DNA from 2 places in the Pedococcus sp. P2_E2 genome. Region 1 is predicted to be linked to the other one. Evidence: predicted binding sites of a transcription regulator. Region 1 holds the regulator's gene; the other holds the start of a gene.
The links. The regulator Rex, encoded in region 1, represses fermentation and respiration genes when NADH is low (regulators of the CRP and FNR family bind a similar motif). The targets are predictions, from matches to a motif close to CTTGTGAANNNNTTCACAAG.
Positions count from the first base shown of each region.

Region 2: edd (phosphogluconate dehydratase) is a predicted target of Rex. The motif match lies at 4,602-4,621, and genes of this name have one in related genera.

Region 1 is NZ_JBFUEM010000008.1:127,993-143,016, forward strand. It holds gene AC1DWR_RS17545 (M36 family metallopeptidase) at 1-2,666, opposite strand, end outside; gene AC1DWR_RS17550 (30S ribosomal protein bS22) at 2,971-3,069, shown strand; gene AC1DWR_RS17555 (NAD-dependent epimerase/dehydratase family protein) at 3,249-4,298, shown strand; gene AC1DWR_RS17560 (lysophospholipid acyltransferase family protein) at 4,298-5,689, shown strand; gene AC1DWR_RS17565 (DUF5667 domain-containing protein) at 5,744-6,931, opposite strand; gene AC1DWR_RS17570 (sigma-70 family RNA polymerase sigma factor) at 7,084-7,791, opposite strand; gene AC1DWR_RS17575 (glutaredoxin family protein) at 8,100-8,366, shown strand; gene AC1DWR_RS17580 (redox-sensing transcriptional repressor Rex) at 8,500-9,216, shown strand; gene AC1DWR_RS17585 (glutamyl-tRNA reductase) at 9,213-10,523, shown strand; gene hemC (hydroxymethylbilane synthase) at 10,520-11,611, shown strand; gene AC1DWR_RS17595 (bifunctional uroporphyrinogen-III C-methyltransferase/uroporphyrinogen-III synthase) at 11,608-13,248, shown strand; gene hemB (porphobilinogen synthase) at 13,258-14,253, shown strand; gene AC1DWR_RS17605 (YceI family protein) at 14,326-14,859, opposite strand; gene AC1DWR_RS17610 (MarR family winged helix-turn-helix transcriptional regulator) at 14,975-15,024, shown strand, end outside.
Region 2 is NZ_JBFUEM010000003.1:217,918-232,941, reverse strand. It holds gene AC1DWR_RS09375 (sensor histidine kinase) at 1-853, opposite strand, end outside; gene AC1DWR_RS09370 (hypothetical protein) at 1,050-1,784, shown strand; gene AC1DWR_RS09365 (oxygenase MpaB family protein) at 1,895-2,800, opposite strand; gene AC1DWR_RS09360 (hypothetical protein) at 2,797-3,198, opposite strand; gene pdxH (pyridoxamine 5'-phosphate oxidase) at 3,292-3,969, shown strand; gene AC1DWR_RS09350 (phosphate-starvation-inducible PsiE family protein) at 3,999-4,493, opposite strand; gene edd (phosphogluconate dehydratase) at 4,685-6,583, shown strand; gene eda (bifunctional 4-hydroxy-2-oxoglutarate aldolase/2-dehydro-3-deoxy-phosphogluconate aldolase) at 6,580-7,302, shown strand; gene AC1DWR_RS09335 (malonic semialdehyde reductase) at 7,619-8,260, opposite strand; gene AC1DWR_RS09330 (SDR family NAD(P)-dependent oxidoreductase) at 8,381-9,121, opposite strand; gene AC1DWR_RS09325 (hypothetical protein) at 9,118-9,852, opposite strand; gene AC1DWR_RS09320 (MFS transporter) at 9,932-11,236, shown strand; gene AC1DWR_RS09315 (iron-dependent transcriptional repressor DtxR) at 11,263-11,961, shown strand; cyclic di-AMP (ydaO/yuaA leader) riboswitch at 12,208-12,409, shown strand; gene AC1DWR_RS09310 (C40 family peptidase) at 12,472-13,143, shown strand; gene AC1DWR_RS09305 (DsbA family oxidoreductase) at 13,376-14,086, shown strand; gene AC1DWR_RS09300 (O-acetyl-ADP-ribose deacetylase) at 14,105-14,665, opposite strand; gene AC1DWR_RS09295 (calcium:cation antiporter) at 14,710-15,024, opposite strand, start outside.

The sequences.
Region 1 (15,024 bases):
ACCGGCTTCGCCAGTGAGAACGTCGCGAAGTTGAGGTCCGGCGCGGTGGGCCGCGGCGCGGCATACGCGAAGCCACCGGTGCGGGCCGTGGTCCAGCTGACCCCGTCCGTCGACGTCTGGACCGTGAAGTCCTTCAGGGCGACGAAACGTGAGGCGTTGGTGGCCTTGAACGCGCTGACGCGCAGGCTGCTGACCGTGGCCGGAGCCGCGAGCTTCACCGTCACCCGCTGGTCCGGGCCTGCGTTGTATGCCGTGGCGCCGGGCTTCGTGGACCACACCGACGCGGCGGTGTCGTCGAAGGCGAACTTGGCGGGGGCTCCGTCGTCCTCACTGGAGACGTTGACGATCTGCGCACCTGCGGCCGTGGAGGCCAGGTTGGGGGCGAGCTTGATCGTCCTGGCCGTGTTGCGTCCTGCCGTCACGGCGAAGGCGTCGATGGTCTGGACGCCGAACCCCGGTGCCTGGATGGTCAGCGGGTAGGTGCCTGCGAGCGCCTTGACACTGGCGCCGCCCGCGGAGCCGGTGCGGACGAGCGGGGTGACCCTGGCCTCGAACCGACCGAGGATCACCTTGGCGTTGTTGATCGGCTGACCCGTGGTCGCGTTGACGAGCGTCAGCGCGACCGTGCCGTTCTTGGCCGCTGAAGGGTGGTCGAAGGCGGGGGTGGGGTCGGTGTCGTCACCGGTGTTCGAGTGGGCACCGGCGCCCGCACCGCGCTTGGCGAAGACCGACCAGATGAGGTCGGTGTTGTCACCGTGGTAGCGGTCGAGGTCGGCGGAGAGGATGCCGTCACGGGCGTCGAGGAAGCTCGGGTCCGGTGCGGTCAGCGGCATTCCGTCGGTGACCAGGCGGGCGGCGACCTCGGCTCCCTGGGTGGCGCCGTAGCGAGCCACCAGGGCCTTGCGCAGGTCCCACAGGGTCGCGGTCCAGATCTCGCCGTCGGCGTGCACCTCCGGACCGGTCAGGTCGTAGCCGATGTCCCCGAACGTGGTCGGGTTCTGGTCGTAGTTCCAGTTGCGGATGCCCCGCGTGGGGTTGCCGGTGACGTAGTCGCCGACGATCGGCTGGGTGAGCAGCCCGGTCTTGAAGCCGTGGTTGAGGGCGTACCAGTCCGACCAGCCCTCACCCATCGACCCCGCCTGCTGCGAGCCGAGCGCGCTGCCGCCCGCGACGTAACGGGTCGAGAGGCCGTGGGTGTACTCGTGCTGGATCACGCTCATGTCGAACGAGCCGTCGCGGTAGGGCCCCTCGAAGGCGTCGTCGATGGGTTCCCACAGGAACATGCCGCTCCACGGGGGGATGCCGTCGTCGAGGGTGAGCATGTAGGCGTTGTCGCGGCCCGTGTAGGTCGGGTTGCCACCGGACGCGGCACCGGCCTGGACCAGCCCGCGGACCGGGTCACCGCCGTTGCCGCCGTTGCTCCCGTTGTCGAGCTGGAAGTTTCCGGCGGTCTCGGTGAACCCGAGGTCGTAGTACTCGTCGTGGATCCTGTTGTGCTGGAAGAACAAGTTGGTCGCAGCGGGGTTCAGGTCCTCGGCGTAGGACGGGGGGACCGTCTGCCCCTTGGTGGCCGCCCACTGGTTCGTGTAGGTGTAGCTGAAGTTCCCGGTCGGGGCGACCGGGCGCGGGGCGTTGTCCACCGGCCCGATGAAGTTGGACCAGTTGGCGTAGGTGTCGGCGTTGTTGCCGTAGGTCGTGACGCCGGTGCCGAGCAGCCCGGTCGGGTCGACCCAGCCCTTCGGCGACTGCGTCGTCGGCCCGAACGACTGCTGCCGTGGCTGGCCGCCCTTGGCCGCGCCCGGGTAGTTGTCGTAGACCGTTCCCTGCGGGTCGCCCTCGAAGTCGACGACGGAGGTCCGGTAGAGGGTGCGCCCGGTGGTGCCGTCGACGACGACCTCCCAGGCCTCCTGCGGGCTCTTGATGAAATACACCTTGTATGCCGCGACAGGGCCGGCCTTGGTCCCGAAGGTCACCTTCTTGACGTACGACGGTCCGCCGAAGGGTCCGGCCGCGTAGGTGGTGTAGCCGGCCTGGGTGCCGCTCGCCTTGGGGGCGTAGGACACGTCTGGTGCGAGGCCACCGGCAACCTTCAGCAGCGCGGCTGCCTCGCCGAGCGCCCAGCCGCCGGTGAGGTTCGCACCCGGGGTGGGGTCGCCGGCATACGAGAGGACTCTGCCGTCCTTGGTGACGGCGACGTTGAGCCGCCCTCCGCGCGCAGCAGCGACGCCGTCGGCGGTCTGGACGAAGTCCACGACGTGCGTGCCGGTGGTGGGCAGGGCGTGGTCGCGCACCACGGCGAGCGAGTCGACCTGGGCGGTCGTGAGCCCGAAGGCCGCGGCGTTGGTGCGCAGCCAGCCACGGGCGACGTCCACGGCGGTGCCGGTGGTCGCCGACGTGAGGTAACCGTCAGTGCGCACCGAGCGAAGCGTGCCGAACCGCTCGTCCCAGGTGGCACGAGTGCCGCTGCCGGCCTTGGCGAGCAGGGCGGACGCGGCGTTGCGGGCCGACGTCGTGGGCACGACGGCGTCCTTCACCGCCCGGGTGTCCAGGGTCCTGCCGAGCGCGTCGACGGTGTCGCCGAGCGCGGGGAGGACCGGTGCACCGGGAAGGGCGGCGGACGCGGTGGACAGGGGGAGGGCGGTGGCCGCCGCGGTCAGCAGGCACACCCCGATTCCCAGTGGTCTGACAGAGGGGTGCCTGCGGGACATGGTCGACGTCTCCTGCGCTCTGCGGGCCCTCGTTGGCCCGGGTGGCCTGACAACGAGGGCTCCCCACGAGTGGTTACTGGCTGGTCATGTCGGGCTGACGCCCTCGTGGTGGCGGATCCCCGCCACGTGCGCCTCGGGGGCCTTGCCTGGACGTGGGTTTGGGTTGCAGGGTCGCGGGCCGCTAGAGTGACGTCCACAGTTCGGCGTGGTGCGTTGGTTCGTTGCCCCGTCCGGCAACACCGACCACGATCAAGAGGACACCATGGGCTCTGTCATCAAGAAGCGCCGCAAGCGCATGGCGAAGAAGAAGCACCGCAAGCTCCTTCGCAAGACGCGCCACCAGCGTCGCAACAAGAAGTGATCGAGGGCCCCCGCTGAGCGGGGGCCTTTTGTCTTGAGCGGGGGTATGAGTGCGGCAGTCCGAAAGTGTGACGAGGCACGCGTCCACGGAAGGCGCACTCCCGTCGGCCGGGGCACGGCTCTCGGTAGGGTTGGCACGGGTCGCGAGCCTCGCGACCATCGGACCCCGCGGGAGGGATCGTGGCTGAGGTCGTCCTCGTGACGGGTGTCTCCCGCTACCTCGGCGGGCAGTTCGCCAGGGCCCTGACCCAGGACCCCACCGTCAAGCGCGTCATCGGCGTCGACGTCATCCCCCCGCCGGGGGACATCGGCCGGGCCGAGTTCGTCCGCGCTGACATCCGGAACCCGATGATCGGCAAGATCATCGCGCAGTCCGAGGTCGACACCGTCGTGCACATGAACGTCATCGCGACGCCGACCGGCGCCGGTGGCCGCACGTCGATGAAGGAGATCAACGTCATCGGCACGATGCAGCTCCTCGCTGCGTGCCAGAAGGCGTCCAGCATCAAGCGTCTCGTCGTGAAGTCGTCCGCGGCCATCTACGGTTCCAGCCCGCGCGACCCTGCGATGTTCACCGAGGACATGGGCCCGAAGTCGTTGCCCAGAGCGGGATTCGGCAAGGACTCGGTCGAGGTCGAGGGCTACGTCCGCGGCTTCTCGCGTCGCCGTCCCGACGTCGAGATCTCCATGCTGCGCTTCGCCAACATCATCGGTCGGGGCATCCGCACGTCCCTGACCGACTACTTCGCCCTGCCCGTCGTGCCGGTGCCCTTCGGCTACGACGCCCGCCTGCAGTTCGTGCACGAGAGCGACGCGATCGGCTCGCTGCTGCTCGCCACCACGGGCCCGAGCACGGGCATCACCAACATCGCCGGGGACGGGGTCATCACCGTGAGCCAGGCGGCGGGCATGGCCGGCCGGCCGATCATCCCCGTGCCGATGCCCGCTGCGGGCATCTTCGGAAACCTCGTGAAGCGGTCCGGGCTCGCCGACTTCAGCAGCGACCAGATCCAGTTCCTCGCCTTCGGTCGCGGGTTGGACACCCGACGGATGCGTGAGGTGCTGGGGTACGAGCCGGACTACACCACGCGGGCTGCCTTCGCCGACTATGCGCAGGGGGTCGGCTCGGCGATCCCGGGGGCCGGGATGTTCGGGTCGGCCGTCACCGGCGCCGCGGAGAGTGCCGCCGGCGCGATCAGCCACGTGTGGGCTGCAGGGAGGAACGACTGATGGCCTCGACGCCCAAGAAGCCGGCGAAACCCACCGCGCGCAAGGGCGCCCTCGCAGCGGGCGCCGCCAGGGCATCCGGGGAACGCGCCAAGCGCCGCAGCACGCCCCTGCTCGCGTCGACCACCCCGGCTGCCCCCGCAGCTGCCGCTCCCACGACAGCTCCCGCTCCCGCACGCGCATCTGCGTCGGCATCGGCCGCCTCGGCGACCACCCCCTCGACGGCCAGTGGCAAACATCGCCCGAGCCCGGTGGCCAAGGCGGTGCCAAGCCGCAAGGCGGTGTCCCGTTCCGGCGCCCGCACGACCCAGCCCAGCAAGGCCGCCAAGCCCGCCCGGCCACCTCGGGAGGTGACGGGTGCGGCCACGTCAGGAGAGCGGCATACCCCTGACGCCAAGGTGCGCACCCTCAAGGCGGTGACGGACGAGACCGTCGTGCCGGTTGACGTGCCGGAACCGGCGACCTCTCGCAGCATCGCGCCGGGAGTCGAGGAGCTGCTGACTGCGGGCATCGCTGCGGTCCGGGTTGCCTCGGAGGCGGCGGGGATCTCGTCGGACGACGTCGAGCGCCACATCGCCTCGTTGCTGTCGTTCGTGCGGCGTCGGGTGACGGGCGACTACACCGTCGACGAGTTCGGCTTCGACGAGGACTTCACCAGACACTTCTACCTGCCGATCCTGCGGCCGCTCTACCGGTCGTGGTTCCGCGTCGAGGTCCGCGGGATCGAGAACATCCCGACCGTTGGCGGCGGCCTGGTCGTCGCCAACCACTCCGGCACGGTCGCCATGGACTCGCTGATGACCCAGGTGGCCGTCCACGACGAGCACCCTGCGCACCGTCACCTGCGGATGCTGGGTGCCGACCTGGTCTTCCAGACCCCCGTCGTCGGCCAGGTCGCGCGCAAGTCGGGCTCGACGCTGGCCGCGAACCCCGACGCCGAGCGGCTGCTGTCGAGCGGCGAGCTGTGCGGGGTCTGGCCCGAGGGCTTCAAGGGAGTCGGCAAGCCGTTCAGCGAGCGCTACAAGCTGCAGCGGTTCGGGCGGGGCGGCTTCGTCTCCGCTGCGCTCAAGACGGGCGCGCCCATCATCCCGTGCTCGATCGTCGGCGCCGAGGAGATCTACCCGATCATCGGCAACATGAAGACCGTTGCGCGGCTGCTGGGGGCGCCCTACGCGCCGATCACGCCCACCTGGCCCTTGCTCGGCCCGCTCGGGCTGATCCCGTTGCCCAGCAAGTGGATCATCGAGTTCGGCGCACCCGTGGAGACCGCAGACCTGGGGCCGAACGCCGCCGACGACCCCATGCTCGTCTTCGACCTCACCGACCAGGTGCGCGAGACCATCCAGCAGACGCTCTACTCCCTGCTCATGCAGCGCCGTTCCGTCTTCTTCTGACGGGAGCTGGCCCCACGGGGCTGGATCAGGCAGCGTGACTGAGGGCAGCGTGACTCAGGGCAGCGTGACTGAGGGCAGCGTGACCGTGACGCCGGGCAGGGTGACCGGGCCGAGGGTGCTGCTCGGGACCGCGACACTGCCGCCTCCGGTGCCGAGCGACACCGAGGGGAGCGGCACGGTGGCGCTGGCGGAGGGCACTCCCGGCACCGAAGCACTGACGGTCGGCAGGCGCACGCTCGCGCCGCCCGTCGACAGGCTGGCGCTGCCGCCACCGCCTCCGACGACCGCTCCGGAGCCGCTCGAGCCGCCGGGCAGCACGCCGCCCGCCGGTGCCGTCACGGCGGTGCTGGGCACGGTGATGCCACCGGACGCGCCGCTGGTCGGTGACGCGGAGGGACCCGAGGTGGTCGTGGCGCCGGGCAGCGAACCCGGGCCGATCGTCGAGGCGAGGTCTGAGCTGCAGGAGCTGCCGCAGGCAGCGATCCGTCGCGAGGTGCTCTCCTGCGTGTCGCGCAGCAGGGCCTCGAGCCGCCCGAGCGTCAGCAGCGATGGGGCGGGCACCTCGGCCTTCAGGGCGTCGACCTGAGGGAGGGCCCGCTCCGTGAAGTCGCGCATGGCGAGCAGGGACTGGGGGTTGCCGGTCGCGGCATAGGAGGTGTCGAGCGCCTGCCGCCCCTTGCGCACGGTGTCGATGGCACCCTCGAGCGCGACGTCGACGTCCGTGGGGTCCTCGCGGTCGGCCTCGGCCAGCTGACGGGCATCGGAGATGTGTCCCTGGGCCTGGGACAGGTAGGTCTGGCCGCGGTCGAAGTCGTTGTCGGCGAGCCGGACGGCCACGCCGTCGAGCCAGCCCTTCACGGGGTACAGCGCGTCACCGGGCACCGCGCTGCGGGAGACCGCGCCCACGATGCCGCCGACGAGCAGCGCCGAGGCGGCGGCGCCGGCGACCAGGCGGGGCAGGCCACGACCCACCAGGACCACGACGGGGGTGTTGCGGGAGGCGGCACGACGGGCGGCCGCGGCCTTGGCGGCGACCGGGCTGGGCGCGGGCATCCGTGCGGCCTCGGCCATCAGCCGCTCGCGCAGCGTGGTGACGAAGGCGGTGTCCGGAGCCGGGATGGTCGGGACGAGGTCCACGAGGTGGCGGCTGGTCTCGACGAGCTCGACGAGGTGGGCATCGGTGATCCGCTCGCCTTCGAGGGCGCGCTGGAAACGGTCTGCCGAACGGTTCAGTACTGGCATGTCGGCTTCTCCCTCCCCAGCCCTGCGGTGTCCCCGGTCATGATGTCCCGGTCATGTGGTCGGTGAGCGTGTTGTCACCGAACGTGTGTCGTGCTGAGAACGAGGTGCGATGCCGGAAGTTACGCGTCGCCACGTAGCGAAACCTGCGGGTCTCAGATGTCGACATCGGCGAGCTCCCGGTGCAGGGCGCGCACGGCGCGCAGCTGGAGCTGCTTCACTGCGCCCTCGGACTTGCCGAGGACCTTGGCGGTCTCCGCGAGGGTCAGTCCCTGCAGGAACCGGAGCACCACGCACTCGGCCTGCTCGGGCTTGAGACCCTTGACGGCGGCGAGCAGGCGCTGGTCGCGCAGCCGGTCCAGCACCTCCTGGTCGGGGGCGTCCACGCGACGGTCGGCGTCGAGCATGTCGGCGGTGGTGACCTCCATGCGGAAGCGAGCCGACTTGGCGTTGTCGGTGATCAGGTTCCGCGCGATGGTGATGAACCAGGCCGCGATGTCGCGGCCCTGCCAGGAGAAGGAGTCCATCCGGCGCAGTGCACGCAGGAAGGTCTCCGAGGTGATGTCCTCGGCCAGCTGCTTGCCTCCCACCCGCACGTAGACATAGCGGTAGACGACGTCGACGTAGCGTTCGTAGAGCATCCCGAACGCCTCGGCGTCGCCACGCTGGGCCAGCTCGACCAGCGCGGAGATGCGTTCGAAGTCCTGGGGCGCCTCACCCGGCCCGAAGCCGGCGCGCGCAGCCGAACCGCCGCCTGAACCTTCGTGGCCACCTCCCGACAGGGTGCCGGCCGTGCCGGCCTCGCCGGCGAGGCTCAGCAGCACTCGCAGGGTGCCGAGGAAGTCCGCCGTGGCCGCTCCCATGCCGTGGTCGCCCACCGTGGCGTAACCGAAGGCCGGGCGGCTCGTTGCCCAGAGCGGACCCTGGTCTCCGGCCCAGTGGGCAGCACGAGGGACCGCGAGTCGTCTCGCGGCGCTGCGTGGTGCACGAATCCGGATCGGGGCCTCCTTGATCGGACAGTTTCCCCGATATCTGCCAGATTGTCAGGAGACCTGCGACACATCTCGGTATGCCGCGGTGTCCAGCGAGCCCCGTGGGGCGGGTGAGGCGCCCGCTACCGCGAGCGGCGGCGGGAAGCGGCCGTTGGGCCCACGCGGCATACGCTCGGGGTGTGTCCGCAACCCCCACGCCCGCCGAGGTGCGCATCACCCTGGTCAGCAAACCGGGGTGCCACCTGTGCGATGAGGCGCGGGCCGTCATCGAGCGCGTGGCCGCCGACCTCGGGGTGGGTTGGGTGGAGCTGTCGATCGAGGACGACCCGGCACTCAACGAGCAGTACTGGGAGCAGATCCCCGTCACCTTCGTGGACGGGGGCCAGCACGACTACTGGCGGGTCGACGAGACCCGGCTGAGGAGCGCGCTCACGAGCACGAAGTGACGTGGATCACGCGGGTCCTGAGACGGACGCTTGTGACTTTGTGCATCCGTTCACAAAAGCGTAATCTGGCCGGGCTCCCATCCGCTCCAGCCAGGCGCGGACTGCCCGTGATGAGAAGGAGCCGGAAGAGACTGTGTCTGCCGACCCGAGCGCCCGTCGGGGTATTCCCGACGCCACGGTCGCACGGCTACCCGAGTACCTCCGAGCCCTGACCGGCTTCGCGGAGCGCGGGATCACGTCGGTGTCCTCCGAGGAGCTGGCCTCCGCCGCGGGCGTCCGCAGTGCAAAACTCCGCAAGGACCTGTCCCACCTCGGGTCCTACGGCGTGCGCGGGGTCGGCTACGAGGTCGACCACCTCGCCTACCAGATCTCCCGCGAGCTCGGCCTCACCCAGGACTGGCCGGTCGCCATCATCGGGATGGGAAACCTGGGCCACGCGCTCGCGGCCTACAGCGGCTTCGCCACGCGCGGGTTCCGCGTCGTCGCCCTGCTCGACCAGGACTCCGCCCTGCTGGGGCAGGAGATAGCCGGGATCACCGTGCAGCCGATGGGCGCCCTCGCGTCGCTGGTGGCCGACCAGGGCCTGGCGATCGGCGTCATCGCGACGCCCGCCGCGTCGGCGCAGGACGTGGCGGACCAGCTCGTGGCAGTCGGGGTGCGCTCGATCCTCAACTTCGCCCCGTGCGTGCTCGTCGTGCCCGACGACGTCGACGTCCGCAAGGTCGACCTCTCGACCGAGCTGCAGATCCTCGCCTTCCACGAGCAGCGCAGGGCGCTGGCCGCCGAGGGCGCGCTCGACCAGGTCTCGGCCGGCTCGCTCGACCACGTGGCCCAGGCGGTCAGCCGATGAGCCTGGTCATCCTGGGCCTGTCCCACCACACCGCGCCGCTGCCCCTCCTCGAGGCGATGTCGCTCGACGCCGACCGCCGCCGCGCGCTCTCCGCCGGCCTCACCGGCCGCGAGAACCTCTCCGAGGCGATCGTCGTGTCCACGTGCAACCGCACCGAGGTCTATGCCGAGTCGATGACCTTCCACGGTGCGGTCACCGACATCTCGGACGCGCTCACCGAGGTCACCGGCGTGGGTCGCGACGAGCTGCGCGAGCACCTCTACGTGCACTACGAGGACCGCGCGATCGCGCACGCGTTCACGGTCGCCTGTGGCCTGGACTCGATGGCGGTCGGTGAGGCCCAGATCCTCGGCCAGATGCGCTCTGCCCTGCGCGAGTCGCAGAAGTACGGCCACGCCGGCCCCGCCCTCAACACCCTCTTCCAGCAGGCCCTGCGCGTCGGCAAGCGCGCCCACACCGAGACCGGGATCGACGCCGTGAGCGTCTCCCTCGTCGAGGCCGGCCTGGCCCGCGCGGAACGCGAGCTCGGGTCCCTGGCCGGGCTCAAGGTCCTCGTCGTGGGCGCCGGAGGCATGAGCTCGCTGGCCGCCACGACCGTCTCGCGCCGCGGCGCCGCTGGGCTCACGATCGTCAACCGGACGCTGGCCAAGGCGCTTCGGCTCGCCGAGCGCACCGGCGGCACGGCTCGCCCCCTCGACGACCTGGCGGCTGCCCTGGCCGGCGCCGACGTCGTCATCTCCTGCACCGGGTCGACCGGCGTGGTCGTCGACCTCGCCACCGCCGGCGATGCCCAGGTGGCCCGCGCCGGGCGCCCGCAGGCCTACGTCGACCTCGCCCTTCCCCACGACGTCGCCCCCGAGGTCGCCTCCCTGAGTGGGGTCACCCTCGCCGGGCTGGGTGCGCTGGGGGAGGAGCTCTCCGGAGGCCAGACCCCGCCCCAGGTGCGCGAGGTGGCGGACCTCGTCATCGGTGAGGTCGCGGCATACCTCACCTCGCGGGCGGCGGAGACCGTCGCACCGACCGTGGCGGCGCTGCGGTCGCACGCCGCCGACGTCGTCGCGGGCGAGCTCAACCGGCTCGACCAGCGGCTCCCCGACCTCGACGACGTCGCCCGGGCAGAGGTCCAGCTCGCCGTCCACCGCATCGTCGAGAAGCTGCTGCACACCCCGACGGTCCGCATGAAGGAACGCGCCGTGGGCGGTGAGGGCGCCGACTACGCGCAGGCCCTGCGTGAGCTGTTCGACCTGCGTCCCGGCGAGGCCGTCATCGCGTCCGTGCCCCCGCCAGAGCGTGGAGGTATGCCGTGAGCGCACCTGCCGCCGCACCCCTCGCCCTGCGTCTGGGCACCCGACGCAGCCCCCTGGCCACGACCCAGTCCACCGGGGTGGCCGACCTGCTGCGCGCCCGGGGTCATGCGGTCGAGCTCGTGGAGATCGTCACCGAGGGAGACACGTCGACCGCCTCGCTCGCCTCGATCGGCGGGACCGGGGTGTTCGCGGCCGCCCTTCGCCGCGCCCTGCTCGCGGGTGAGGTCGACCTCGCTGTGCACTCGCTCAAGGACCTGCCGACCACGCCCGAGCCCGGTCTGGTCGTGGCAGCCCTCCCGGTCCGTGAGGACCCGCGCGACGTGCTGGTCTCCTCGGGCGGTCGCACCCTCGGTGAGCTCGGCGAGGGCGCGGTCGTCGGCACCGGCTCGCCGCGGCGCGTGGCCCAGCTCGCGGCCCTCGGGCTCGGGCTGTCGTTCAAGGACATCCGCGGCAACGTCGACACCCGCATCGGGCTGGTCAGGGACGGCGCCCTCGACGCCGTCGTGCTGGCTCGCGCGGGTCTGGCCAGGCTCGGGCGGCTCGATGAGGTCGCCGAGGCGATCGACCCCCTCCAGATGCTGCCCGCCCCCGGCCAGGGTGCACTCGCCGTGGAGTGCCGGGCCGACGACGACATCACCCGCGCCGCGCTGGAGGTCCTCGACGACCCCGACACCCGCGCGTGCGTGACGGCCGAGCGTGCTGTCCTCGCGGCCCTCGAGGCCGGCTGCTCGGCACCGGTCGGAGCGCTGGCCGAGATCGTCGAGGGTGAGGACGGGCTCGAGCTGTCCCTGCGTGCCTTCGTCGGTGCCGTCGACGGGTCGTTCGACCTGCGCCGGTCCCTCGTGGGCGGCGTCGACGACGGCGAGGCCCTCGGCCGCCGGCTCGCCGCCGTGCTGCTCGAGGACGGCGCCGACCTGTTGCAGGGACCCGAGGACCGCCCCCCTGCCCGACCGGTGCCGCCCGGCACGGGTCCCTCGAGCGCCGTCACCGACGGACTGACACCAGACCCAGCCGAGGCGAACGGACCAGCTCCGCTCGCCGCCCCCGACCGCCACCCAGAACACGACAGCACGGAGCGTGCACTGTGAGCCCCACGCGCTCGACCCAGCCCACCACCCACCAGACCCCTCGTCAGAGCCGGGTCCCGGGACGCGTCGCCTTCGTCGGCGCCGGCCCCGGCGACTCCGGACTCATGACCGTGCGGTCCCTGGAGTTCCTCGCCGCAGCCGACGTGGTCGTCATCGACCAGGTGGCTCGTGAGGACGTCGTTGCCCGCTACTGCCGTGCGGACGTCGAGATCATCGACGCCGGCCACGGCGAGCACGGGCAGCCACTGACCCACGCCATGAGGGCCAAGCTCGTCGTCAAGGCCGCCAAGTCCGCCACCGGCGGCTTGGTCGTCCGGCTCATGGACGGCGACCCGGGCACCTTCAACGGCCTCGCGGAGGAAGCCCTCGCCTGCCAGAAGGCCGGCATCGGCTTCGACATCGTCCCCGGGGTCAGCGCGGTCTCGGCCGTCCCGGCCTACGCGGGCATCCCGCTGACGTCGAGCAGCTCGCCGGCCGTGCACGTGATCTCCGCCAACGACCGGCACGTCGACTGGTCGGCCTCGGTGGCCGACTCGGTCACCGTGGTCCTGCTCGGCCAGCCCGAGGACCTCGGTGTCGCGCTGGGCAAGCTGCTGGGGGCGGGTCGGTCAGCCGACAGCCCGGTAGCCCTCACCGAGCGCGGCACGACGATCCGTCAGGCCACCCGCGTCACGACCCTGGGTGAGGTCGCCAAGGTCATGAAGACCCTGGAGTTCCCCGCCCTCGCGGTGGTCGGCACGACCGTGGCTCTCCGCGAGAACCTGTCCTGGTTCGAGACCAAGCCGCTGTTCGGCTGGAACGTCCTGGTGCCCCGCACCAAGGAGCAGTCCGGCTCGACCATCGCCCGGCTCGAGTCCTTCGGTGCGACCGCCGAGGTCGTCCCCACGATCTCGGTCGAGCCGCCGCGCACGCCCCAGCAGATGGAGCGTGCGGTCAAGGGCCTGGTCACCGGTCGCTACGAGTGGATCGGGTTCACCTCGGTCAACGCCGTGAAGGCCGTGCGGGAGAAGTTCGAGGAGTTCGGGCTCGACGCACGGGCCTTCGCCGGGCTCAAGATCGCTGCGGTCGGTGGCGTGACCGCCGCGGCGCTGCGCGAGTGGGGCATCGTGCCCGACCTCGTGCCGTCCGGCGAGATGTCCGCCAACGGGCTGCTCGAGGAGTGGCCGCCGTTCGACGAGGTGCTCGACCCCATCAACCGGGTCTTCCTCCCGCGCGCCGACATCGCCACCGACACCCTCGTCGCAGGCCTCCAGGAGATGGGCTGGGAGGTGGACGACGTCACGGCATACCGCACGGTGCGCGCCGCTCCGCCGGCCGCCCACATCCGTGAGGCCATCAAGGGCGGGCAGTTCGACGCAGCGGTGTTCACGTCGTCCTCGACGGTGCGCAACCTGGTCGGCATCGCCGGCAAGCCGCACCCGTCAACGGTCATCGCGTGCATCGGTCCGGCCACGGCCAAGACGGCCGAGGAGCACGGCTTGCGGGTCGACGTCCTCGCGCCCGAGGCGTCGTCCGACTCGCTCGTCGACGCGCTGGCCGACTACGGCCTGGGGCTGGCAACCGCTGCCGCGGAGGCGGGCGAGCCCGTGGTGCGTCCCAGCGCCAAGAAGTCGGCGTCACGCCGCCGGGCGAAGTAGCCGTCCCGCATGACTGACCACTCGCAGCCGGTGGGGCCGGTGATCCGGCCCCGTCGGCTGCGGCAGTCGGTGGCCATGCGCCGGCTCGTCGCCGAGACGAGGCTGGACCCGGCCGAGCTGGTGCTGCCCGTGTTCGTGCGCGAGGGCATCGACGAGCCGCAGCCGATCTCGGCGATGCCGGGCGTCGTCCAGCACACGCTGGACTCGCTGGTGGTCGCCGCACGTGAGGCGGCGGACGCGGGGCTGGGCGGGCTCATGCTCTTCGGCGTGCCGACGGCCAAGGACGCCGTGGGTTCCGGCGCCGACGACCCGGACGGCATCCTCAACGTGGCGCTCCGAGCCGTCGCCGACGCCGTCGGTGACCGGCTCGTCGTGATGGCCGACCTGTGCCTCGACGAGTTCACCGACCACGGCCACTGCGGGGTCCTGTCCGAGGACGGACGGGTCGACAACGACGCCACGCTCGAGCGGTATGCCGCGATGGGCCTCGCGCAGGCCCGCGCCGGCGCCCACGTGCTCGGGCTCTCGGGGATGATGGACGGCCAGGTCGCCCACGTCCGTGCGGCGCTCGATGCCGAGGGCTACACCGACACCGTTCTCCTGGCGTATGCCGTGAAGTACACCTCGGCTCTGTACGGCCCGTTCCGCGAGGCCGTGCAGTCCTCGCTCGAGGGTGACCGGGCGACCTACCAGCAGGACCCGGCCAACGCGACCGAGGCCCTGCGCGAGCTCGAGCTCGACATCGTCGAGGGCGCCGACATCGTCATGGTGAAGCCGGCCGGGCCGCACCTCGACATCGTGGCAGCCGCTGCGGCGGTGTCGACCGTGCCGGTGGCGGCCTACCAGATCTCGGGGGAGTACTCGATGATCCAGGCGGCCGCGGCCAACGGCTGGATCGACCGCGACCGGGCGATGATGGAGTCGCTGCTGACCATCCGGCGCGCCGGGGCCCAGGTCATCCTCACCTACTTCGCGGTCGACGCCGCCCGCCTCCTGCGCCCCTGAGGGGCCCGGACATGACGAACGGGCCGGTTCCCCCGAACCGGCCCGTCGTCAGTCTGTGTGTGAAGCGCTGGGTCAGGCAGCCTTGGTGAGCTGGATGTCCAGGTTGAGCTTGACCTTCTCGGAGACGAGCACGCCGCCACCCTCGAGGGCGACGTTCCAGCCGAGGTCCCAGTCCTTGCGGTTGATGTCGGCGCTGGCCTCGAAGCCGGCCTTCTCGTTGCCCCACGGGTCGGTGGCCAGACCGGTGAACTCCAGGTCGAAGGTGACCGGCTTGGTGACGCCCTTGATGGTCAGGTCGCCGGTGAGCGAGTCGGGGGTGACCTCGGTCGAGGTGAAGCTCATGGTGGGGTTGGCCTCGGCGTCGAAGAAGTCGCCGGACTTGAGGTGGGTGTCGCGGTCGGCGGAGCCGGTGTCGACGGAGGCGATCTGGGCCACGGCGGTCACCTGCGAGTCGGTGATGTCGTCGCCGACCTTGACGGTGCCCTCGAACTCCTTGAACTGGCCGCGGACCTTCGTGACCATGAGGTGACGGGCGACGAAGCCGATCTCGCTGTGCGAGGCGTCGACGGTCCAGGTGCCGGCGGGGAGGTCGTTGATGCTTGCCATGGGGGTCTCCTGTGGTGGGGGGTGCGACCGGGCAGTTCCCGAGCGCTTCATCTCTTCGAACATAGCAGACCTCATTTATATTTCAACTATCGCTTGGGATGCCATACTCACGCTCATGAGCACTCCCACCGGTGAGCCGCAGTGGCTCAGCGACGACGAACAGCG
Region 2 (15,024 bases), on a different contig from region 1:
GCGGGCCACTCACCTCGAGGGACACGTCCAGGCCGGTGGCGCGCACGTCGCCGACCAGGTCCTCGAGCCGGGCCAGCGCAGGGGGAGGGGCTCCGGTGGCGGTATCACCCGGCTCGCGGAGGATGCCCACGGTGGCGCGGAGCTCCTCGACCGACTGACGGCCGAGCCGTTCGAGCCCCAGCATCACGTCGCGCTCCACGGGGTGGTCGACCAGCACTGCGTCGAGCTGGCGCCGCAGACCGCCGAGCTGCAGCGTCATGACGCTGACCGAGTGCGCCACCGAGTCGTGGACCTCCCGCGCGATGCGGGCTCGTTCCTCGACCACCGCTGCGCGAGCGCTGGCTTCGCGCTGCGCGTCGAGCTCCGTGGCGAGGGCGATGACCTGGCGGCTGCGCTCGCGCTCCCGCCGCACCAGGGTGCCGACCCACCAGGCCGGCACGAACACAACGGGGAAGAAGACCGTGTCCCAGCCCAGGCCGTTGCGCAGGGCCTCGGTGGTGATGAACACCCCCACAGAGGCGACGGCGGCGATGCGGGACGTGCGCGGGGATGCCGCGAAGCCGGCGTACGCCATGGCCACGAGCGAGGCGATGAGGCCGGCGCCACCCGGGCCGGGGGCGCCGAGCAGGGTGGCGACGGGATAGAAGCAGGCGACCACGACGGCACCGGCAACCGGCCAGCGGACGGCCACCAGGAAGCCGGCGGCGATGACTCCTGACGCGATGGCGAGGACGCCGAAGTGCGGCCGGAACTGGGGATCGGACCACGCTTCCACGAGACCGAGCAGGCCCAGGGCGACCGCGGCCACGACGGGCACCACGCGGTGGTCGCGGAGGGCGGCGGCTCGAGACATGGCGAAAACAGTAGGGCGCCCGCCGAGCACGCGTATCCCACTTGAGGAGGAGCGGCAGCGTGTCCAGCTCCGCCTCGAGGGGGAGGCGAAGACGGTCCCCCTCGACGGATCTGCGCTGAGGGGGACCGCCGGGACCGTTGGTGCAGCGCCGAGAGACGGCGACGGCCCACGGGCCACCTCACGAAAAGGACACACCGTGACCACCACGACCCCACGGACCTCGCTCACCACCCGCGACCACACCACCCGCGACCGCACCACCCGCGACGAGACCACCGCCGACCACCCGCGCCGGGCGCCCGGTCGCGCGATGGCGGTCGCCGCCGGGATCGCCCTCGTCGCAGGCCCCCTGCTGTGGGCGGGTGGCATGTTCACCTCTCCGCCGCAGGAGAGCATGGCCGACGCCGACTACATCTCCTCGCTGACGCGGGACACGACGATGACGCAGATCTCGGCGCTGTTCCTGCACTACGGCAACCTCGTGATCGCCCTCGGCATCCTCGCCGGACCGAGCCTGGTGCGCGGCGCCCGCGGCCTGCGCCTCGCTGTCGCGGGAGCCCTCGCCACCGCCATCGGGTTCGCGAACGTATCGGGGATGGTCCTCAGCGACTGGTGGAACGCCTCCGCCGGCACGCACCTCAGCTCCGAGCAGGCTGTCGAGGTGTTCCGCGGCTTCAAGACCGGGTCGCTGCTGCCCTTCTGGGACGGCACCGAGCCGCTCAGCCTGGTCGGGCCGCTGCTCCTGCTGGCGGGCCTGGCCCGTGCGGGGGTCCTTGGCTGGTGGACCCTGGGGCTGATCGTCACCGGTGTCGCGGGGCTGATGGTCTTCGGCGCAACGAGCCCGCTCGTCGCCGCAGCCTGTGTGCTCGTCGGGTTCTCGCCGTTCGCCCTCGTGGGACTGCGACTGCTCCAGCGCAGCCGGCTCGCCTGAACCAGAGCAAACCGACCAACGGAGCACCAACAGCAGGTATGCCGCGTGGCTGGCTCAGCCGCGCGGCACACCGCTTGTTCCGGCCAGCGCCAGCCGGCGGAACCCGTCCGTCAGACGGAGCTGCCCCGGCGCAAGGCGGCGCGGCGGCGTTCGTCGGTCGCGTCCGCCATCGCCCAGCGCACCGTCGACGTCGCCACCCCACCGAGGGGGCGCCCGACCAGCCGCTCGGTCACAGGCAGCCACGGCAGCCGCAGCGGCTGCCTGGCCCACCGCGGGAGCATCGCCACGGCGCCCGCTGCCAACGCGGCATACCCGGGCTTGGCGGCCAGGGGCAACGGTGGGTGGACGAGCAGGAACCGCGCCGCCTCACGAGCCGCGGCTGTCGACTCGAGCTCGGGTCGGTAGCCCTCGATGGTCGCGCGCAGCCCAGCCACGGTCGTCGGCGGGTCGACCACCCCGAGCGCGCTGGCGACGATGCCGCCCTGCTGCACGTAGAGGTCGGCCTCGGCAGCGCTCAGCGGCGACACGGCGTAGCGCTGGTAGGCGGTGAGGAAGCTGTCGGCCTCGGTCGCGTGCACCCACTTCAGCAGGTGCGGGTCGCCGGCCGAGTAGGGGCGACCGTCGGCCGCCTTGCCGCGCACCCGGTCGTGGATCGACCGGACCCGGGCGATCTGTTCCTCTGCGTGGTCGATGGTGCCGAAGGTCGTCGTGGCCAGGAACTCGCTGGTCCGCTGCAGCCGCCCCCACGGGTCGCCCTTGTAGCCCGAGTGCCCGGCGACGCCCGCCATGGCGAGCGGGTGCAGCGACTGCAGCAGGAGCGCCCGGATGCCGCCGGGGAACATCGCGGCGTCGGCGTGCACCCGCCAGATCGGGTCCTCCGGCGTGAACCAGCGCGGTCCCTCGGCTCCCCAGATGCGCTCGGCCTTGGCCTGGGCGTCACTGCCGGCGACCCTGGAGCGCAGCGCGTGGGCGAGCTGGCGCCGAGCCCCGTCGGCCATCGGCGCCAGCAGCGTCATCGCGATCGTCCGTTCCGGCGGCGGGGGAGCTGCTTGAGGCGTGCGGCCGGGGTGGGGAGGTCCGCCGGGCGGACGCGCTTGGACAGGTCGCTGTTGGCGATCAGCTCGGCCAGCGGGGTGGTGGAGGTGGGGTGGGCAGCGATGGGGTCGTCGGCCGAGAAGACCACCCACACCGGTTCGCTGTGGTCCGCTCGCGGGTCGAACGTCTTGAGCACGGTGCCCTCACGCACCGTCGTCGCGTGCTCGATCGCCCGGCGCCTGGCCCGTTGCCGGTCCAGTGCCGTCTGAGCGGCTTTCATCGCCGGCTCCTTGGCCTGCTGGGCCAGCACGACCACGTGGGGGCCGTACTTCACGCCCCACTTCACGAGGTTGCCGACGGCCTTGCCTTTGCTGGGCATGCTGCCTCCCTGACGTCTGGTCCGGCCTTCACCCTAATCTCGGGCCCCTGGTCCCGTGTCATGGGAGACGTACGGCGCGTGGACACTGTTCCCATGGACACTGCTCGCACCGACTACAGCGGCGACGGAATCTCCGAGGCCGACATCGCGCCCACGGCGTGGCAGCAGGCCACGCGCTGGGTCGACGACGCGGTGGCGCGCTCGCAGGTCCAGGCCGACGTTCCCGAGCCGTACGCCCTCTCGGTCGCCACCGTCGACGCCGAGGGACGCCCCAACGTGCGGACCGTGTTGATGCGGTTCTTCGACGAGCGCGGCCCGGGGTTCGTCACCGGCACCGAGTCCACCAAGGGACTCGAGATCGCCGCCACGGGCGGGATCGCCGCGGCGCTGACCTGGCCGGCGATGTTCCGGGCGATCCGGTTCCGAGGCGTGGCCGAGCAGGTCTCCCGCGACGAGGTTGCCGGCTACTTCGGGTCACGGCCGTGGGCCTCCCGCATCTCCGCGTGGGCCTCGCGACAGTCCCAGCCGATCGAGGGTCGCGCCGGCCTCGAGCAGGCCTACGACAGGTATGCCGCGCAGTTCCCCGACCGAGGGAACGCGGACGACGTGCCCGTGCCCGACTTCTGGGGCGGCTACCGCGTGCTCTGCGACGAGGTCGAGTTCTGGGGTGGCCGGCGCAACCGGCTGCACGACCGGCTCGTCTTCAGCAGGGTGGCGCAGGGTTCGCTGGACGACGCCGCCGCGTGGGCACTGTCCCGCCGCCAGCCCTGACGTCCGCCGAACTCCGGGGGTTGAGGCGGTCAGGTCGGGTGGGCCTCGGTCTGCACCTCGGTGTCGCCGTGGCCGGAGTTGGCGCCCTCGCTGGGCTCTCGCTCCTTGCGCCGCAACAGGAACGACGCCAGGGCCAGCAGGATGATCGTGCCCGTCAGCAGCCCCATGAGCCGCAGCGTGTCGGCGAACTCGGGCTTGCCCAGCAGGTCCGGCGCCTTGACCGACAGCACCACGATCTCCTTGATGGAGGCGATGATCCCCACGAGGAGGAAGGGCTCGGCCACGAGCTCGCGCCGGGACAGCGTGGTTCGCACGGCGAAGAGCAGCTCGACGACGATGAAGACGAGGAGCAGCAGGTCGAGGATGTCGGCGGCCACTTCCACGACCCCGCCGCTGCCGAGGTCCCCGAAGGTCAGCACGGTCTTGCCGATCACGACGGCGGCGATGGCGAACAGGACCACAGCCACGGCGAGGTAGATGACGTTCTCGACCCGCTCGATGGTCCGTTCGATCAAGTCCGTCATGACCGACATCCTGACCGACCTGCGCTGATCCGTCACTCGTCCGTCACTCGCGGGGCTACCGGTCCGTATGCCGGGATGGCCATTGCCGGATCCCGGGTCGCCGTCACACTTGTGAACTGAATCACACGCGCGCGCCAAAGATGCCGTTCGCGCGGTCCCATCCCCGACCGCCGAATCCCCTCAGGAGCCTCATGGCGCCCGCCAGCCACCCCGCGATCCACCCCGTCGTCGCCGACGTCACCGCCCGGGTGACCGACCGCAGCCGTGCCAGCCGCACGGCATACCTGCAACGCCTCTCCCGGGCCGCGTCCGAGCTGAGCCTGCGCCCGGCACGCACCGACCTCGGTTGCTCCAACCTCGCCCACGCGGTCGCCGCGTGCGGCGGCAGCGACCGGACCACCATGGCTGCCGACACGGGCGTCAGCCTCGGCATCATCACGTCCTACAACGACATGCTCTCGGCGCACGCGCCGTTCGAGCACTACCCCGCCGCCATGAAGCAGACCGCCCGCGAGGTCGGGGCCGTGGCCCGCGTCGCCGGCGGGGTGCCCGCGATGTGTGACGGCATCACCCAGGGCCGCGCGGGCATGGAGCTCAGCCTCTTCAGCCGCGACGTCATCGCGATGTCGGCCGCCATCGCGCTCAGCCACGACGTGTTCGACGGCGTCCTCATGCTGGGCGTCTGCGACAAGATCGTCCCCGGGCTCGTGGCCGGCGCCCTGTCGTTCGGGCACCTGCCGACCGCCCTCGTGCCGGCCGGACCGATGGCGTCGGGCCGCTCCAACGCGGACAAGTCCGAGACCCGCAAGGCCTTCGCCGCCGGCGAGGTCGGCCGCGACGAGCTGCTCGCGAGCGAGGTGGCGTCGTACCACTCGCCGGGCACCTGCACCTTCTACGGCACCGCGAACTCCAACCAGATGCTCATGGACGTCATGGGCCTGCACCTGCCCGGGGCGGCGTTCGTCCACCCCGACGACCCGTTGCGCGAGGCGCTCACCGCGGCGACGACGGCCCGGGTCGCCGAGATCGCCTCCTCCGACGCGCCGTACGGCATCGGCCAGGTCGTGGACGAGAAGACGGTCGTCAACGGGGTCGTCGCCCTCCTGGCGACCGGCGGCTCGACCAACCACACCATGCACCTCATCTCGATGGCAGCCGCTGCGGGGATCGACCTGACGTGGGAGGACTTCGACGACCTGTCGGCTGCGGTTCCGTCCATCGCCCGGATCTACCCCAACGGGCCCGCCGACGTGAATCACTTCCATGCAGCCGGCGGCACGCCGTTCCTCGTGGGCACCCTGCTCGACCACGGCCTGCTCCACGAGGACGTGCTCACCGTGGCAGGGCCCGGGCTGCGGCGCTACACCCAGCGGCCGGTGTTGATCGGTGGTCAGCTCGGGTTCGTCGACGCGGCAACGGAATCCGGCGACCGGGACGTACTGCGCCCGGCCAACGACCCGTTCACGGTCGACGGCGGGCTCCGTGTCCTCGGAGGCAGCCTGGGCCACGCGGTCATCAAGGTGTCGGCCGTGGCGGAGGAGCACCGGGTCATCGAGGCGCCGGCGCGCGTCTTCACCGACCAGGTCGGCTTCCTCCAGGCCTTCTCCCGGCGCGAGCTCGACCGCGACGTCATCGTCGTGATCCGCGAGCAGGGCCCCAGTGCCAACGGCATGCCCGAGCTGCACGCCCTGACCCCTTCGCTCGGAGTCCTCCAAAAGCGTGGGTATGCCGTGGCCCTGGTCACCGACGGCCGCATGAGCGGGGCGTCGGGCGCGATTCCCGCGGCCATCCACGTGACCCCCGAGTCGGTGCACGCCGGGCCGATCTCGAAGATCCAGGACGGCGACGTCATCAGGGTCGACTCGCTCACCGGCCGGTTGGACGTCCTCGTCGACGAGGACGAGTTCGCCGCCCGGGTCCCGTCCCCGCGGGTCAGCGCGGAGGGGGTCGGCACCGGGCGCGAGCTGTTCGCGTCCATGCGGGCCGCCGTCGGCCGCGCCGACGAGGGAGCCCACGTGTTCGGCAGCCTCGGGCACGTCTGGGACCGAAGCGACAATGCCCCGTTCGTCAGCCACGAGGAGAACCGATGACCACCGCCAACACCCTGACCGGCGCGAGCCCGGCGGCCGCGACCACGAGGGACGCGGCGCGCGCGCCGGCCACCCCGACCACGCCGGTGCTGAACAGCGAGGCGGACATCCTCGACCTCTCCCCGGTCATCCCGGTGGTCGTCGTGGACTCCGTCGAGCAGGCGGTGCCGCTGGCGCGCGCGCTGGTGCGCGGAGGCATACCCGTCATCGAGATCACGCTGCGGAGTGAAGCCGGCCTCGGCGCGATCGAGGCGGTGGCCTCGCAGGTCGAGGGCATGGTCGTCGGCGCGGGCACGGTGGTCACGCCCGAGCAGGTGCAGCAGGTCAAGGACGCCGGGGCGCAGTTCCTCGTCACCCCGGGATCGCCGCCGCGCCTGCTCGACGCCGCGCTGGCCAGCGGCCTGCCGCTGCTGGCGGGTGCCGGCACCCTGACGGAGATGCTCGTCCTGGCCGAGGCCGGGCTCGAGGCGATGAAGTTCTTCCCGGCCGAGGCGAGCGGCGGGCGCCCCTATCTGTCTGCCGTGAGCGGGCCGTGTCCGCACCTGCGGTTCTGCCCGACGGGTGGGATCACGCCCGAGACGGCGGCCGCGTGGCTGGCGCTGCCGAACGTCGGCTGCGTCGGCGGGTCCTGGCTGACGCCGAAGGAAGCTGTGGCACAAGGGGACTGGGACCGCATCGAGGCCCTCGCCGCCGAGGCCGCGGCTCTCCGCCAGCCCTGAGGCGCGGGCATCGAGTCGCAGGAGGGGGCGACTCGTTGCCAGCGGCCGGGCATGGAACAGCCCGTGGGCCTTGCCGTGCCGACAACGATCGGCTCGGCGTGCGCAGGGGACGACCTGCACGGCCCACGGGCTGCGGTGAACTGCTGGGGATTGCGCCGGATGGCGGACCTCGAGCAGTCGAGGTGCGCTAGCGCGCAGTCACCTCACGCGTCCAAATTGAAATCACTTCTTGGACCACCTCCCTTCCGTGTAGCTCGACGCTAATTCGGGAAGGTCGGCTGGTGCAACGGTTTTTAGGAAGGGAAATGCGCGCGGGTCAGACGGAGGTCACGACCTCGTCGTAGTCGAGGCGCGGCAGCCGGTCCATCCAGGCGCCCTCGGCGGGGCGACCGATGTTGACCACGGCGATCGTGCGGTGGGCGCCGTCGGGGAAGAACTCGCGGTCCACGCCGTCGGCATCGAACCCGGTCATCGGGCCGGCAGCCAGGCCGGCCGCACGGACGCCCAGGATGAAGTAGGCGACCTGCAGGGTGGCGTTGAGGGTGGCCGAACCCTCACGCATCTCGTCGTTGCCCGCGAACAGGTCGCGAGCACCCTCGAAGTGGGGGAAGACCTTGCCGAGCTCGTCGTGGAAGTCGGTGTCGGCGGCCAGCACGGCGACCAGGGGAGCGGTCGACGTCTTCGCCTTGTTGTTGCCGCCCATCAGCTCGACCAGCCGGCCGCGCGCCTCGGGGGTCCGCACGAGGACGATCCGCAGCGGCTGGTTGTTCATCGAGGTGGGAGCCCACTTCACGAGGTCGTAGATGGCGCGCACCTGGTCCTCGGTCACGGGCTCGTCGGTGAAGGCGTTGGCGGTGCGGGCATCGCGGAACAGCAGGTCCTGAGCCTCGGGGGAGAGCTCGAGGTGGTCGACGAACTGGGCCTCGAGCTCGGTCAGGGAGTCATGGGTCTGGGTCATGGTCGTTGAACACTCAATTTCATGGTTGCATTCCTCAACCATGAAAGCGCAGGTCAGGCAGCAGGAAAGCAGTAAGCAGGCAGCAGGAAGCGGCCCGCTCGGCGCCCGTCATCCCGCGGGTCAGGCGTCACGGTGCACCTTGTGCGGAGCGGCCTGGATGCGGGGCTTGATGACGAGCAGGTCGATGTTCACGTGGGCCGGGCGCCCGACCATCCAGCCGATCGCCTCGGCGATGTCCTGGGCCACCAGGGGCTCCGACACCCCCGCATAGACCGCGTCGGCCCGCGCCTGGTCCCCGCCGAACCGGGTCAGGGCGAACTCCTCCGTGCGCACCATCCCGGGTGCGATCTCCTCGACCCGGACCGGCTGGTCGACCAGCTCGAGCCGCAGCGTCTGGGTCAGGGCCGCGACCGCGTGCTTGGCGGCCACGTAACCCGAACCGCCCTCGTACGCCACGTGTCCGGCGATCGACCCGACGTTGACGATGGTCCCGGCTCCCGAGGCGATCAGGGCCGGCAGCAGCGCCTGGGTGACCTGCAGGGTGCCGATCACGTTGGACTCGAACATCCCGCGCCAGTCGGCGACCTCGGTGTCGGCGGCCGGGGCGAGCCCGAGCGCGCCACCCGCGTTGTTGACCAGCACGTCCAGGCGGTCGCCGACCTCCGCCGCCAGCCGCGCCACGTCGTCGGCCGACGTCACGTCGCAGACCACCGCGCGGCCGCCGATCTCGGACGCCAGCGCCTCGATCCGGTCGCGACGACGGGCCGCGCACACCACCTCGAACCCGTCCGCCGCCAGCTGCCGAGCGGTCGCCTCACCGATGCCGCTGCTGGCCCCGGTCACGACTGCGAGCTTGCTCATGCCGCACCTCCGGCGGGTCGAACTGCTGTGGGGTCGACGGCGATCCAGGTCGCCTCGGCCTGCGCGAGCAGGCTTCCGTCCGCGGCATACAGGGCAGTCCCGCTCAGGTACTTGCGGCCCTCGCCGCCGCGCTGCCACGCCATGACCACGTACTCGTCGCCGGGGATCGGCAGGGTCGACACCTGGGCGGTCATCGTGCCGAGCACCATCGGTCGGCCGGCGATCCCCGAGGCCCAGCCGCCGGGGCAGTCCAGCGCCGCCCACACCGTCTCGAGGTCGACGTCCGCGCCGGGGCGCCAGGCGGCGGCATACTCACCGTCGCCGCCCGCGACCCGACCGGGCTGGAGCCGTAGGCCGTCGCCGGCCGCGCGACCAGTGCCGCACGAGAAGCAGGTGGGGAAGGGGTGGGCGGCCAGGCCTTCATAGCCCTCGCCCGCCGTCGTGGCCTCGGCGAACGACACAGCAGCCGGTATGCCGCCCGCGTCCAGTCTCGCGGTCGTCGTCGCCTCCGCGACGGGGTGCTCGCCGTCGTGGACCTCGAGGGTGCGGTGGCCCCGCGCTGAACTCGTCTGCACCGTCAGCTCCCGATCGAGCGGGGGAGGGGTGCGCAGGCGCACGGTGACGGCTTCGTCGGGGCCGGGCTGGAGCAGGGCAGCCGCGTGCCCGCTGACCCAGCCTCCGTTGCCCGACTCGGGTGGGCCGCAGAAGCGGGCGGGCACGACGAAGCTCATGGGCCCGAACCTACTCGTGGGGTCCCTGGGCGTCAGAAGTCAGGGGCGTCCGTCGCCGGAGCGCGTCAGAATGGCCGGGATGTCCGCACCCAAGCCACCCAAGCCACCCAGGCCACCCAAGCCACCCAAGCCTCGACCCGCGCTCGACACCGAGACCCCCTTCAGCCTGCGCGCGATCGCGGTGCCGGCCTACGGTCCCACCATCATCGTGGCGATCGGCAGCGGCGCGGTCGTGCCAGTGGTCACGCTGAGTGCTCTCGACCTCGGGGCGACCCCGGCGATCGCCGCCCTCACGGCCGGGCTGGCCCTCGTCGCCGAGCTCTTCTTCGCGGTGCCAGCCGGAGCGCTGGTCCACCGGGTCGGGGAGCGACGGGCGCTGCTGTGGGCGAGCGCGGTGGACGCGGTCGCGGCCTTCGTGGCACTGACCGCCCCGTCGCTCGGCGTGCTCATGGTGACGGTGTTCGCGATGGGCTTCACGTCGTCCGTGTTCCTGGTCGCACGGCAGGCCTACCTCATCGACGCGGTACCGGTCTCCATGCGCGCGCGAGCCCTGTCGACCCTCGGCGGGGTGAACCGGATCGGGATGTTCATCGGGCCGTTCATCGGGGCGCCGATCATCCACCTGTGGGGGCCGCGCGCCGGGTTCGCGGTCGCGGTGGCGGCCGGCCTCGGCGCGGCGGCGCTGGTGTGGCTGGGTCCGGACCTCACGGCGGCGCACGAGGCGCAGGCCAGGGAGCTGCGCGACCGAGCGTCCGCAGACGGAACTCCCACCGGCGGAACCCCCACCGGCACCGCCGCGGTGCTCTGGGGCCACCGCAGGGTCTACCTGACCATCGGCCTGGGAGTCATGGTCATCGGCGCCGCACGCTCGGCCCGGCTCGTCCTGCTCCCGCTCTGGGCTGCGCACGTCGGCCTGTCCGCCAGCACCACGGCCGTCATCTTCGGCATCGTCGCCGGCGTCGAGATGCTGCTGTTCTACCCGGCAGGGTCGGTGATGGACCGGTTCGGCCGGATCTGGGTGGCCGTACCGTGCGTCGTGCTGCTCGGGATCGGGATGATCGCCCTGCCCCTGACGCACAGCGCGCTCGCCGTCACGGCGGTCGCCCTCGTCGCCGCCGTGGGCAACGGCATGGGATCGGGCATCGTGATGACCCTCGGCGCCGACAGCGCGCCGGAGGTCGGGCGGTCGCAGTTCCTGGGTGGCTGGCGCTTCGTGTCCGTCCTGGGCATGAGCGGGTCGCCGGCGCTGATCAGCCTCGTCACGGCACAGGCAGGACTGGCAGCGGCCTGTGTCACCCTCGGTGGGCTGGCGCTGGTCGGGACCGGCTGGCTGGGCTACTGGGTGCCCCGCTACGACCCGGTGCGCGGCGGCGCATCCCGCTGACGGCCGCAGGTGAGAGGCTTAGGCCTGTGACCGACCTGATCGACACCACCGAGATGTACCTCAAGACGATCTTCGAGCTCGAGGAAGAGGGCATCACGCCCCTGCGCGCTCGCATCGCCGAGCGTCTCGGGCACTCCGGGCCGACCGTCTCCCAGACCGTCGCGCGGATGGAGCGCGACGGCCTGCTCAGCCTCGCCGGCGACCGCCACCTCGAGCTGTCCGACCACGGCCGGTTGCTCGCCACCCGGGTCATGCGCAAGCACCGGCTGGCCGAGCGCCTCCTGGTCGACGTCATCGGCCTGGAGTGGGAGTACGTCCACGACGAGGCCTGCCGCTGGGAGCACGTGATGTCCGAGCGGGTCGAGCGCAAGATCCTCGCGATGCTCAAGGACCACCACGACTCGCCGTACGGCAACCCCATCCCGGGCCTCGACGAGCTGGGCGAGGAAGAGCCGACCGAGGACTTCCGCTTCGGGCTGCGCACCCTGACCGAGCTGGCCGGCGACTCTCCCGAGACGGTGCTCGTGCGCCGCATCGGCGAGCCGGTCCAGGTCGACCACGAGGCGCTGAGCCTGCTCACCGTCGCGCGCCTGCTGCCCGGCGAGCGCGTGCGGGTGCACCGCGCCGACGGCCGCGTGGTGGCGGTCCGCGAGGGCGCGCCGGAGTCCACCGGTGTCTCGCTGCCCGACGAGGTGGCCCAGCACGTGTTCGGCGCCTTGGTCTGACCAAGGGGCCTGCGAGGCGCCTGACGGGGCGCAGGTTCGACAGGCGCGCTCATCTGAGCGCTTCGGCGGGTCCGGTCTTTGGTCAGTTCCGCGCTTCCTGAGCACGAGGGCGCAGGCGGACCAGACGTGGGCTTGGACTTTCTTGGGGCTGCCGTGACCTCAATGTGACATTCCCAGGCGGCTTGTGTACGGTGGCTGCGGTTCACTCGCCCCCTGGGTGGACCGGCTCGATGTGGAACGCCTAGTCCTGTCACCACGCCCGAGTCATCAGTACAAACCGCTTGGCAGGAGCGGGGGACCCAACTTTGGGCCTTCTCTTCACGAGATGGTCCTTGGGGTTAAGTCTCCACGCACGCGCCCGCAAGGTCGGGCGACAACCGTGGAGGCCGGGTGATCTACCTCCACCCGAACCCGACAGCTCACCTCGTAGGCGCCGGAGGTTCATCCATCGTGGCTTCACACAGTTCTGGCCGCCACCGCGCGCCGGGTCGCTTCAATCCCGTTTCCGAGTTGTCGGACATCGTGGCCAGCGCCGCGCAGCCCGCAGTCAAGACCTCTGCGGTCATCGCCGCTTCCGGTGGTCTCGTCGCCTCGTTCGCCCTTCCCGCGTCTGCCGCCTCGGCCAGCCCCTCCTCGGTGGCCAAGAGCGCCACTGTCAGCGCGCCCGTCGCGGTGCAGGCGCCCGAGACCGCAGCCCCGACGGCGACCAACACCTTCGGTGTCATCGGCTTCAAGGCGACCGCCAAGCCCAAGCCAAAGCCCGTCGTCGTGCCCGTCGCGGCCCGCACGAGCGACCGCACCGCGAGCCGCTCGACGGCCCGCAAGGACTTCACCAGCCTGAAGCCGGCTGCCGGTGGCGTGCTCGGCATCGCGGCCCAGTACGAAGGCCTGATGTACTCCTACGGCGGCACCAGCCCGTCGACCGGCTTCGACTGCTCCGGCTTCACGCAGTACGTCTTCGGCAAGGTCGGCATCAGCCTGCCGCGCACCGCCGACGCCCAGCGCGCAGCCACCACCCGCGTGTCGAACCCGCAGCCGGGTGACCTCGTGTTCTTCGGCAGCCCCGCCTACCACGTGGGCATCTACGCCGGGAACGGCATGATGTGGGACTCCCCGCGCAGCGGCCAGGCCGTCGCGCTGCGTTCCATCTGGTCCTCGAACGTCACCTACGGTCGCCCCTGACCTGAGGTTGGCCACAGCGCCAAGCCACGGTCCGCAGGCCCCCTCCCGCTTCGGCGGGTGGGGGCCTGCGGCGTTTCGTCCCGACCCAGTCCCCCCAGTCGCCACCCCGTCCCACCCAGTCCCGCCCCGTCCCGCCCAGTCCCGCCCAGTTCGAGGTATGCCGCGGGGTCACTCCGCACGGGGCCGTCCGTGCGGCATACCTCGGGTTGCGCGGTCGTGTGAGGATGGACGGATGAACGACGCACACCCCACTGACGCCCTCCACCCCCACGCCGTGGAGATCGATGTCTGGGCGGACGTGGTCTGCCCGTGGTGCTACATCGGCAAGCGACGGCTGGAGATGGCGATCGCCGAGAGTGCGCACCCGGCCGAGGTCACCGTGACCTACCACGCCTTCGAGCTCGACCACCACGTCGCGCACGGCAAGGGGGAGACGGTCCTCGCGTGGTTGGCGCAGCGGTACGGCACCGACCTGGCAGGGGCTCGTGAGATCGCCGAGCGACCTGCCGTGATGGGACGTCCCGACGGGGTGGAGATCGTCGTCGACAAGCAGCTGCGAGCGAACTCGTTCGACGCGCACCGCCTGATCGCGCTCGGCCTGGCCCAGGGTGGCCCGGCGCTGCAGGCTGCGGTGCTCGAACGCTTCTACAGCGCCCACTTCACCGAGGGCAAGCTGATCGACGACATCGAGACCCTGCAGCGCCTCGGCGCCGAGGCAGGGCTCGACGGGCGCCGCGTGTCGGCGGTGCTCGCCAGCGACGAGTTCGCCGACCACGTGCGCGCCGACGAAGAGGCTGCCACCGACATCGGTGTCTCCGGGGTGCCGTTCTTCATGGCCAACCGGCGGGTGGCCCTCTCCGGCGCCCACTCGCCCGAAGTCATCGGCCAGCTGATCGAAGCCGCTCTCAACGGCGACCACGAGGCGATGAGCGCCGGGGCCTGACGAGGCGGGCGGTCCCGCTCAGTCGGCGAGGGCTGCCTCGAAGGAGGCCAGCGTCGCGCGGCTGAACAGCACGAACCGCACGAGCTCGATCGGCTGGTCGTCCCCGCGCTGGTGACCTTCCGGTGGCTCGTCCCGCTCGCCCTGGAGGCTCGCGCGCACGACGTCGACCGCGATCCGCGCCACCTCCACCGGGTCCCAGCCGTAGACACCCGCGCTGACCGCCGGGAACGCGATGCTGCGGGCACCCACCTCACGGGCGACCTCGAGGCTGCGGCTGAAGCAGGATGCCAGCAGCGCCGGGTCGGTCTGCCCGCGATGCCGGTTCGGGCCGACGGTGTGGATCACCCATCGGGCGGGCAGGTCGCCCGCGGTCGTCGCCACGGCGTCCCCCACGTCGAGCCCGCCCCGGTGGGTGGTGTTGCGCACCCGCCGACATGCTTCGAGCAGTCGTGGCCCCGCCGCCGCGTGGATCGCGCCGTCCACCCCACCCCCGCCGAGCAGCATCGAGTTCGCGGCGTTGACGATGGCGTCGACCCGCTCGGTCGTGATGTCGCCCAGGACGGCTTCGATGGTGACCACCCACCCACGGTATGCCGCGCCGCCGGCCTGACGGCAGAGTGCGCCTAGGGGTTGACCGCGAGGAAGACGAACGCGGCGAGCAGCACGAGGTGGACCCCACCTTGCAGCCGCGTCGCGCGACCGGGGACCACGGTGAGCACACTCACGACCACGGTCAGGGCCAGCAGCACCATCTGGGTCGGGCCGAGGCCCAGGACCAGCGGACCGTCGAGCCAGATCGAGGCGATCGCGATGGCCGGGATGGTCAGCCCGATGCTGGCCATGGCCGATCCGAGCGCGAGGTTGAGGCTGGTCTGGATGCGGTTGCCGCGGGCGGCGCGGGCGGCGGCGAGGGTTTCGGGCAGCAGCACCAGCAGTGC